DNA from 3 places in the Streptomyces sp. NPDC017095 genome. Region 2 is predicted to be linked to each of the others. Evidence: riboswitches for the same ligand, from Rfam matches in the RefSeq annotation. Region 2 holds a riboswitch; each other region holds the start of a gene.
What was found. Region 2 has a riboswitch for S-adenosylmethionine ahead of thrC (threonine synthase). Riboswitches for the same ligand answer to the same signal wherever they lie in the genome.
Positions count from the first base shown of each region.

Region 1: another riboswitch for S-adenosylmethionine. It lies ahead of ACH4OA_RS02405 (amino acid ABC transporter permease); the one in region 2 lies ahead of thrC (threonine synthase).
Region 3: another riboswitch for S-adenosylmethionine. It lies ahead of ACH4OA_RS23090 (aminotransferase class V-fold PLP-dependent enzyme); the one in region 2 lies ahead of thrC (threonine synthase).

Region 1 is NZ_JBIROU010000001.1:615,049-618,315, forward strand. Features, by position in the region: gene ACH4OA_RS02400 (amino acid ABC transporter ATP-binding protein) at 84-884, opposite strand; gene ACH4OA_RS02405 (amino acid ABC transporter permease) at 881-1,861, opposite strand; SAM riboswitch class IV at 2,212-2,322, opposite strand; gene ACH4OA_RS02410 (glutathione S-transferase C-terminal domain-containing protein) at 2,400-3,267, opposite strand, start outside.
Region 2 is NZ_JBIROU010000004.1:364,451-367,717, forward strand. Features, by position in the region: gene ACH4OA_RS10805 (MoaD/ThiS family protein) at 240-515, opposite strand; gene thrC (threonine synthase) at 512-1,795, opposite strand; SAM riboswitch class I at 1,814-1,956, opposite strand; gene ACH4OA_RS10815 (glucosyl-3-phosphoglycerate synthase) at 2,114-3,058, shown strand; gene ACH4OA_RS10820 (trehalose-6-phosphate synthase) at 3,169-3,267, shown strand, end outside.
Region 3 is NZ_JBIROU010000011.1:159,257-162,523, reverse strand. Features, by position in the region: gene ACH4OA_RS23100 (cytochrome bc complex cytochrome b subunit) at 1-195, shown strand, start outside; gene trpD (anthranilate phosphoribosyltransferase) at 318-1,382, shown strand; SAM riboswitch class IV at 1,458-1,574, shown strand; gene ACH4OA_RS23090 (aminotransferase class V-fold PLP-dependent enzyme) at 1,714-3,075, shown strand.

The DNA.
Region 1 (3,267 bases), on a different contig from region 2:
GGGAAGGCCGCCGGGGCGGTCAGGCGGTCAGGCGGTCGGGCGGTCAGGCGGTCAGGCGGTCAGGCGGTCAGGCGGTCGGGCGGTCAGAGGACCTTGGCGAGGAAGTCGCGGGTGCGTTCGTGCCGGGGGTTGTCCAGCACCTCGGCGGGCGGGCCCTGTTCCACGATCCGGCCGGCGTCGATGAAGACGACGCGGTCGGCGACCTCGCGGGCGAAGCCGATCTCGTGGGTGACGATGACGAGGGTGGTGCCGCCGCTCGCGAGGTCCTTGATGACGGCCAGCACCTCGCCGACGAGTTCGGGGTCGAGCGCCGAGGTCGGTTCGTCGAAGAGGATGATCCCGGGCCGCAGCGCGAGGGCGCGGGCGATGGCGACCCGCTGCTGCTGTCCGCCGGACAACTGCCGTGGATAGGCGTCGCACTTGTCGCCGAGGCCGACGCGGACGAGCAGTTCGCGGGCGAGTTCCCGGGCCGCCGGCCGGCTCAGTCCGCCGGTGGCGACGGGCGCGGCGGCGATGTTGTCCAGGACGGTCAGGTGCGGGAAGAGGTTGAAGTTCTGGAAGACGAAGCCGATACGGCCGCGCTGGGCGAGGATGGCGCGCTCGCCGAGTTCCTTCAGCCGGTTCCCGTGCCGCTTCACGCCGATCAGTTCGCCGCCCACGCTGACGTGCCCGATCTCGGGCTTCTCCAGGTGGTTGATCACCCGGAGCAGGGTCGACTTGCCGGAACCGGAGGGCCCGAGGATCACCGTGACCTCGCCGGGGCGGACGGTCAGGTCGATGCCGTCGAGGACGCGGTGGGCGCCGTACCACTTGTGGACGTCGTGCACTTCGAGCGCGGCGGGCGCGGCGGGCACGGTCTTCGCCGGGGTGTGTGCGGTGGTCATACGGCGGCCTCCCTGCGCAGCCGGGCCCGCAGGTCCGTCAGCCGGGCGCGGACCTTCTGCAGCGGGGTCGGCGGCAGGGTGCGGGTGGCGCCCCGGGCGTAGTACCGCTCGACGTAGAACTGGACGACGGACACGGCGCTGGTCAGGATCAGGTACCAGACGGTGGCGACCAGCAGCAGCGGCACCACGTCTCCGGGGTAGGTGCTGCCCATCGACTGCACCGTGCCGAACAGGTCGAGCAGGGACACGTAGAACACCAGGGACGTGCCCTTGATCAGGCCGATCAGCTGGTTGACGTAGTTCGGGGTGATGGACCTGAGGGCCTGCGGGAGGACGATTCTGCGGAACCGGTAGCCGCGGGGCAGGCCGAGCGCGGCGGCCGCCTCGTGCTGTCCCTGGTCGACGGAGAGGACGCCGGCGCGGACCACCTCGGCCGCGTACGCCGCCTCGTTGAGGCTGAGGCCGACCACGGCGATCGTCAGGTCGGTGGCCAGCCGCGACTCGTCGAAGGTGACGAAGGCCGGGCCGAACGGCACGCCGAGGCTCAAGGTCTTGTACAGGGCGCTGAAGTTGTACAGGAAGATCAGCACCACGATCAGCGGCACGGAGCGGAACAGCCAGGTGTACGTCCAGCTGACCGCGCGCAGCACCGGGCTTCCGGAGAGCCGGGCGAGGGCGAGCAGGACGCCTCCGAGGAGCCCGAGGACGGCGCTGAGCGCGGCGGCTTCGAGGGTGACGAGGAGTCCGTCGAGGACGGTCGGGCGCAGGAACCAGTAGCGGAAGCGGTCCCACTGGTAGAAGGGGTTCGTGACCAGACCGTGCAGGATCTGCGCGACGAGCACGAGCACGGCGGCGGTGACGATCCACCGGCCGGGCCGGCGCAGCGGCTGAACTCGCTGCGCCTTCAGTGCTCTTGACGGTATGTCGGCGGGTATCGGCGCCTCGGCGAGGGAGACGGCGCCTGGAGGTTCACTCATGAGGGGCTCCGGAGTCGGACACCCCGGGCCGCGGCCGGGCGGGCGTGGGCCACGACGGCACGGGGGCACGAGGCGGCGCACGGGGCTGGCGCGGAACCGGGGGCTGGGCGGACGACGGCACACCGGGCGGCGGGTGCGCGGCGGGGACGCGAGGGTGGGGAGGAGTCCTCAGCCCTGGCGGCGGGCAGAGCCCGGTGCGGTACACAGTGCGCTGTTCACGCGGAGCAGATCGACGGCACGGTCGGCGACGAGCAGGCCGGCGTACGACGGCACGCAGCCCTGAGGGCGGCTTACGGCCGTCCTGGGAGCTGCGTCCATGGCGTCACCTGTCACTGTTCCGGCCCGGCGGGGCCTCGCGCTTACCGAAAACGTCATCCGGTCCGGTCGTCACCTGGGGCACCCCACCGCGGTGCGAGGGTTGCCGGTCAGCGAGCCAGGGCTTGGCGCTGACGCTCATGACCGTTCTGAGGCGTAAGTAAGGCAGTTGACCGTTCGAATGTCAACGCCCGTCCGCCTTGTGGACGGTGGCCGACCGCTGTCACCTGCGGCGGGCCTGCGAAGGCTGTCCGGCGTGGCTCGCCCAGTCCAGGATCTGGACGGCGGCCCCGGCGGCCTCCAGGCCCTGGCAGTGGCCGTGGTGGCGGCGGGCGATGCCGTCGAGGTCGAGATGGCGGCCGAAGGCCGGGTGGGCGGTGAGCCGGCGGGCGTAGGCCCACAGCGCGCGGTGGCCGGCGACGCGGTGCACGGCGGAGGCGTCGAGGTGGCAGCGGTGGACGGTGTCGAGCCGCAGCAGGGCGACCCACAGCTCGATGTCGGCGGCGGTGAGCCGGTCGCCGGCCAGGTACTCCTCCCCGTGCAGCCGCCGCTCCAGCCGGCCCAGGGTGTCCAGCAGCACGTCGAGCGCGGCGGCCCGCTCCTCCGGGTGGGCGCCGGCCCGGCCGGCGCGCTGCGCGGCCTCCTCGACGCCCTCGGCGCACATCCGCTCGACCGCGTCGAGCACGGACTCCAGGCCGGCCGGGTACAGGCGGGCGTCGTCGTCCGGCCGGAACCGGTCCAGGTCGCGCAGGATGTCGGGGGTGTGGGTGCTGACGATGCGCCCGGACCAGTCGTCGCTGAGGACCGGGCCGAGCGCCGGGCCGGTGTAGTGGTGGGCGCTGGCCTCGTACAGCGGGCGCAGCGCCGCGTGGCCGCCGCCGGGACAGTCCGGGACGGCGGGCAGGAAGGTGACCGGACAGCTGGTGTCCAGGCCGAGGAGGGTGTGGCCGACGGCGAGGCGCAGCCCGTCGGGGCAGGCGGTCGACAGGTGGAGCCGGTAGCGGTGCGGCACGGCGTAGTGGCCGCTGCGCGCGTCGACGCCGATGCGGCCCCGGAAGAGCGGGGCGGGACGGTGGGCGGGCTGGACGGCG
Region 2 (3,267 bases):
ATTCACCTGACTTCAGGGCAAGTCGGGCCCCATGAAAGCCACAAAAGCCGCAAAGAACCTGCACACTTTGGCTACTTCTTGTCGGGCAGGCGGCATGAATCCAGGGCCCGCGGCGCGACGGCCGCGACCGTGTTCCCCAACTCTACCGCGCTCAATCACACAGAATTGCCCCCTCCGTTTCTCTTACGGAGGGGGCAATCCGATGAACGCTCGGTTACCGCGGTGACCGGGGGCGACGATCAGCCGCCGGCGACCGCCGGGATGATCGAGACGCCGGCGCCGTCGGGGGTCGCCGTGTCCAGGCCCTGCTCGAACCGCACGTCGTCGTCGTCGACGTACACGTTGACGAACCGGCGCAGCTTGCCCTGGTCGTCCAGGACCCGGGCGGCGATCCCGGTGTGGTTCTTCTCCAGGTCGGCGATGACCTCGCCGAGCGTCCCGCCCTCGGCGGCGACCTCGGCCCGGCCGCCGGTGTAGGTGCGCAGGATGGTGGGGATGCGAACGGTCACGCTCATGCGAGGCCAGCCTCTCGGAAGGAGTCCAGGGTCGGGCGGATGGTGGCGGTCAGACCGGTGCCGGCCACCGCGTCCAGGGTCTTCAGGCCGTCGCCGGTGTTCAGGACGACCGTGGTCTTCGCCGGGTCCAGCAGGCCGTCCTCGAGCAGCTTGCGGGCGACGCCGACGGTGACCCCGCCCGCCGTCTCCGCGAAGATCCCCTCGGTGCGGGCGAGCAGCCTGATCGCGTCCACGACCTGCTCGTCCGTCACGTCCTCCACGGCACCGCCGGTGCGGCGCGCGATGTCCAGGACGTACGGCCCGTCGGCCGGGTTGCCGATCGCCAGGGACTTGGCGATGGTGTCCGGCTTCTGCGGGCGGACCACGTCGTGGCCGGCCTTGAAGGCGGTGGACACCGGCGAGCAGCCCGCGGCCTGGGCGCCGAAGATCTTGTACGGCCGGTCCTCGACCAGGCCCAGCCTGATCAGCTCCTGGAGCCCCTTGTCGACCTTCGTCAGCTGGGAGCCGGAGGCGATCGGGATCACGAGCTGGTCGGGCAGCCGCCAGCCGAGCTGCTCGCAGATCTCGTACGCCAGGGTCTTGGAGCCCTCCGCGTAGTACGGCCGCAGGTTGACGTTGACGAAGCCCCAGCCCTCGCCGGCCGGGTCGCCGATCAGCTCGGAACAGAAGCGGTTGACGTCGTCGTAGTTGCCCTCGATGCCGACGAGGTCACCGCCGTAGACCGCGGCCATGACGATCTTGGCCTGCTCCAGGTCGTGCGGGATGAACACACAGGAGCGCAGACCGGCCCGGGCGGCGGCGGCGCCGACGGCGCCGGCCAGGTTGCCGGTGGAGGAGCAGGAGAGCGTGGTGAAGCCGAAGGCGCGGGCGGCCTCCAGGGCCTGGGCGACGACCCGGTCCTTGAAGGAGTGGGTCGGGTTGCCGGAGTCGTCCTTGATGTACAGGCCGCCGGTCACGCCCAGTTCGCGGGCCAGGTTGTCGGCCTTGACCAGCCGGGTCCAGCCCGGGTTGAGGTTGGGCTTGCCGGCCACGTCCGCCGGGACCGGCAGCAGCGGCGCGTACCGCCAGATGCTGGCGGGGCCGGCCTCGATGCGGCGCCGCAGTTCCTCGGTGTCGTAGGCGGAGAAGTCGTAGGCGATCTCCAGCGGGCCGAAGCACTCCTGGCAGGCGAAGACCGGTCCGAGCGGCACCCGGTGGCCGCACTCGCGACAGCTCAGGGCGGCGGCGGGGCCGAGGTCGACGGCGGATTCGCTGGTGGTGGCAACTGTCTGCACAGCCATGTGAGGCGAGGCCCTTTCTCCTCATCTTCCTCACGACGCATCTCGTCGCGAGACGGATTTGGCACCTTCCCTAGCCGGGAGCCTCGCGTGGAAGACGAGTACCGGCTGGAGGGTTGCCGGGGCTTCATCGGGCCGTGTCCCTCTGCCCCTCTGGATGAGCTGTATGCGGTTGTGTGAACGCCCGCCGACCCCGACATGCGATGGTCACCGGCGTTGTTCAAGACTGTAACCGACGGCCAGGACAGTTGAGATAGTCGTCCGAACCGCGAGATGCATCACACGGAGACGTGTGGTCGTGACAGTGAGGAGCCGCCGACCGTGCTGGAAGAAGTCGAGCGCTGGCTGAGCACCCGCTCCTGGTCCGTGGCCGACCGCCCGCTGCACCAGGTGCTGGCCGCCAAGCAGCGCACGGGCCGGACGATCAGCGTCGTCCTGCCCGCCCTCAACGAGGAGGCGACGGTGGGCGACATCGTCACCGTCATCCGGCACGACCTCGTGGAGCGGGTGCCGCTCGTCGACGAGATCGTGGTCGTCGACTCCGGCTCCACCGACCGCACCTTCGAGGTCGCCGCGCGCGCGGGCGCCCGGGTGGTCCACCGCGACGAGATCCTGCCCCGCCTCCCCGCCGTCCCCGGCAAGGGCGAGGTGCTGTGGCGCTCGCTGCTGGTGACCCGCGGGGACATCCTGTGCTTCATCGACGCCGACCTGCGGGACTTCTCCTCCGACTTCGTCTCGGGGATCGTCGGACCGCTGCTCACCGACCCGGACGTGGACCTGGTCAAGGCGATGTACGACCGTCCGCTCGCCGGTGCCGCGGGGCAGGGCGGCCGGGTCACCGAGCTGATGGCCCGGCCGCTGCTGAACATGCACTGGCCGCAGCTTGCCGGGTTCGTGCAGCCGCTGGGCGGCGAGTACGCGGCCCGCCGCTCCCTGCTGGAGCAGTTGCCGTTCCCGGTCGGCTACGGCGTGGAGCTGGGCATGCTGGTGGACGCGCTGCACCTGGCCGGCCTGGACGCGCTGGCCCAGGTCGACGTGGGCGTGCGCAAGCACCGCCACCAGGACGGCCAGGCCCTCGGCCGGATGGCCGCCGCGATCTACCGCACCGCACAGCTACGGCTGGCCCGCGGCCATCTCATCCGGCCCGCACTGACCCAGTTCGAGCGGGGCGAGGACGGTTTCGAGCCGCGCACGTACTCGGTGGACACCGAGGAGCGGCCGCCCATGGCGGAGATCGCCGAGTACGCCGAACGGAAGGTGGCGTGAACGGGCCGTATACGGTCGGCTCCGCAGGTGGATCGCACGTTTGAGGGTTTACGGGCCGGGCTAGGTTGAGGCGTATGGCTCCCACGCACGATCCTGCCGAGAAAGCCCGGGTGCTGGTCGCGTCGAATCGCGGCCCGGTGTCCTACCAGGTACACGAGGACGGCTCACTGCACGCCAGAAGGGGCGGCGGCGGACTGGTCTCGGGGCTG
Region 3 (3,267 bases), on a different contig from region 2:
CTCACCGCGCACGAGCAGTACACGCCGGCCGAGATCGGCCCGACGGTCGACGAGAACGGTGTCGAGCGCAAGGTGCCTGCCTCGCACAAGCTGCGGGTGAAGCTGTCCAACGCCTACTTCGGCGAGGACAACCAGATCCCGAAGCCGTCCGCCGAGGAGTACAAGGAGATCACGAGCGGCCACGGCCACCACTGATCCCCGCGTCGCCACGCCACGCCGAAGGGCCCCGTCCGCGAGCCGGACGGGGCCCTTCGCCATGCCGCCGGGCTGGATAGGGTGGGGGGCGACGGAGCAGGAATCTGTACGAGGAGCGGCTGATGAGCGCTGTGACCCCCGCTGGAGGCGACACCGCGGCGGGCCGCTCCTGGCCCGCCCTGCTGAACGGCCTGCTGGACGGCCGGGACCTGTCCGCGGACGACACCGCGTGGGCGATGGACCGGATCATGCGCGGGGAGGCGACCGACGCCCAGATCGCCGGGTTCGCGGTGGCGCTGCGGGCCAAGGGCCAGACGGTCCAGGAGATCACCGGCCTGGTCCGCACCATGTACGAGCACGCGAACGTGATCGAGGTGCCCGGCCGCACCGTCGACATCGTCGGCACCGGCGGCGACGGAGCCAAGACGGTGAACATCTCCACGATGTCCTCGCTCGTCGTGGCCGGCACCGGCGCGAAGGTCGTCAAGCACGGCAACCGCGCCGCGTCCTCGGCGTCCGGCTCCTCCGACGTGCTGGGACAGCTGGGGGTCAACCTCGACCTGTCGCCGCGCCGGGTGGCCGAGGTCGCCGACGAGGCCGGCATCACCTTCTGCTTCGCGGTGAAGTTCCACCCGGCGCTGCGCCATGTGGGCGCCGCCCGCGGGCAGTTGGGCATCCGGACGGTGTTCAACCTGCTCGGCCCGCTGACCAACCCGGCGCGGGTGCGGGCCCAGGCGGTCGGGGTGGCCGTCGCCCGCGAGGCGCCGATCGTCGCGGGCGTGCTCGCCGAACGCGGCAACTCCTCGCTGGTCTTCCGCGGGGACGACGGGCTGGACGAGCTGACGACGACGGCCACCTCCCGGGTCTGGGTGGTGCGGGACGGCAAGGTCCGCGAGGAGTCCTTCGACCCGCGCGACGCCGGCCTCCGCCTGGTCCCGGTGGAGGCCCTGCGCGGCGGCGACCCGGCGTACAACGCACAGGTGGCCCGCCGGCTGCTGGACGGCGAGCACGGGGCCGTACGGGACGCCGTGCTGCTGAACGCGGCGGCGGCGCTGGTGGCCTTGGACCCGGCGGACGCGCCGCTCGCCGAGCAGCTCCGGGCGGGCATGGCGAGGGCCGCGGAGTCGATCGACTCCGGGGCGGCCCGGCGGGTGCTGGAGCGCTGGGTGGCCGCCAGCAACGCGTGAGGTGACCGGAAGCCGTCCCGCGATCCGGACACGGGGTTGCGGGACGACGATCATCTCGCGTACTTTTCTGCACCAGGTCATGAGTGACAGTCATGAGGCCCCGGCCGACTGTCCGGCAACCCTCCGTCCGTGGCGGGGTGCCCCGGGTGAAGACCAGGCCGTGGACAGCAAGGTCCACGGCAAGCGCGGATCCCTCGCACCACCAGGGATCCTGGTCGTCGAGGAGACTTCCGTGAGCAAGCGAATGCGTTAGGGCCGCAGAGCCCCGCCTCCGCACACCCTTTTCCCTCTTCACCCCGCCGCGTTCCGCATTCCTTCACGGGAGTTCGCCATGTCTGTCTCCACCGCTGCCACCGACCGGTCCGTTTGCACCCCTCTGCCCGTTCTGGGGGCAGATGTCTCCGTGCCGCTGGTCACCGGCGGCGAAGTCACCTACGCGGCCCTGGACTACGCGGCCAGCGCCCCCGCCCTCCAGCGCGTCTGGGACGACGTCGCCGCCTACGCCCCGTACTACGGCAGCGTCCACCGCGGGGCCGGCTACCTCTCCCAGCTCTCCACCGACCTGTTCGAGAACGCCCGTGCGGCGGTCGCCGAGTTCCTCGGCTGCCGGCCCGGCGACCAGGTCGTCTTCACCCGCTCCACCACCGACTCCCTCAACCTGCTGGCCCGGGTGGTCCCGGCCGGCTGCCGGGTCTTCGTCTTCGAGACCGAGCACCACGCCTCCCTGCTGCCCTGGCAGCACGCGGACGTCACCTACCTCGACGCCCCGCGCACCCCGCGGCAGGCCGTGGAGACCCTGGAGCGCGCCCTCGCCGAGCGCGACCCGCACGGCCCGGCCCTGGTCTGTGTCACCGGCGCCTCCAACGTCACCGGCGAGCTGTGGCCGGTGCGCGAACTGGCCGCCGCCGCGCACGCCCACGGCGCCCGGATCGTCCTGGACGCCGCCCAGCTGGCCCCGCACCACCCGGTGTCCGTCGCGGACCTCGACGTGGACTGGATCGCCTTCTCCGGGCACAAGCTGTACGCGCCCTTCGGCTCCGGTGTCCTCGCCGGCCGCGCCGACTGGCTCCAGGAGGCCGAGCCGTACCTCGCGGGCGGCGGCGCCAGCCGCAAGGTCACCCGGCGCGAGGACGGCGGCGTGGCCGTGGAGTGGCACGAGACCGCGGCCCGGCACGAGGCCGGCTCCCCGAACGTCATCGGCGCCTACGCCATCGCCTCCGCCTGCAAGGCGCTCACCGAGGCCGGCTGGGACGCCCTGGTCGCCCGCGAGCGGCACCTGATCGCCAAGGTCCGCGCGGGCCTGGCCGAGGTCCCCGAGGTGCGCGTGCTGTCCCTGTTCGGCGACGACGCCCCGCGGGTCGGCGTCATCTCCTTCGTCGTCGAGGGCTGGAACAGCTCCCACTTCGCCGCCGCGCTCTCCGCCGAGTACGGCATCGGCGTCCGCGACGGCCTGTTCTGCGCCCACCCGCTGGTGCGCACCCTGCTCGGCAGCGACCCGCAGACCCAGGGCGAGTGCGGCGCCCCGGAGGCGGCCCCGGGCGAGAAGTCCCTCAACGCCATCCGTGTCAGCTTCGGCGCGGGCACCCCGGACGAGCACGTCGAGCGCTTCGTCACCGCGGTGCGGGAACTGGTCCGGGACGGCGCGAAGTGGCAGTACCGCACGGAGGAGGGCCGCTGCGTCCCGGCGGTCTGACGCCGGCCCGCCGCGCGCCCGGCCGCGCCCCAGGGCCTGTCCGCCCGTTCCCGTCACGCGACGGCAACGGGCGGACAGGCCCTAGGGTCTTTCGTTTGGATCAGGCCGGATCAGGGAGCGGGGTCTGGTGCCGTGCATCGCAAGGCGGAGGAGGGCGCCATGGCGGAGCCATGGCAACCGACGACAACGCCG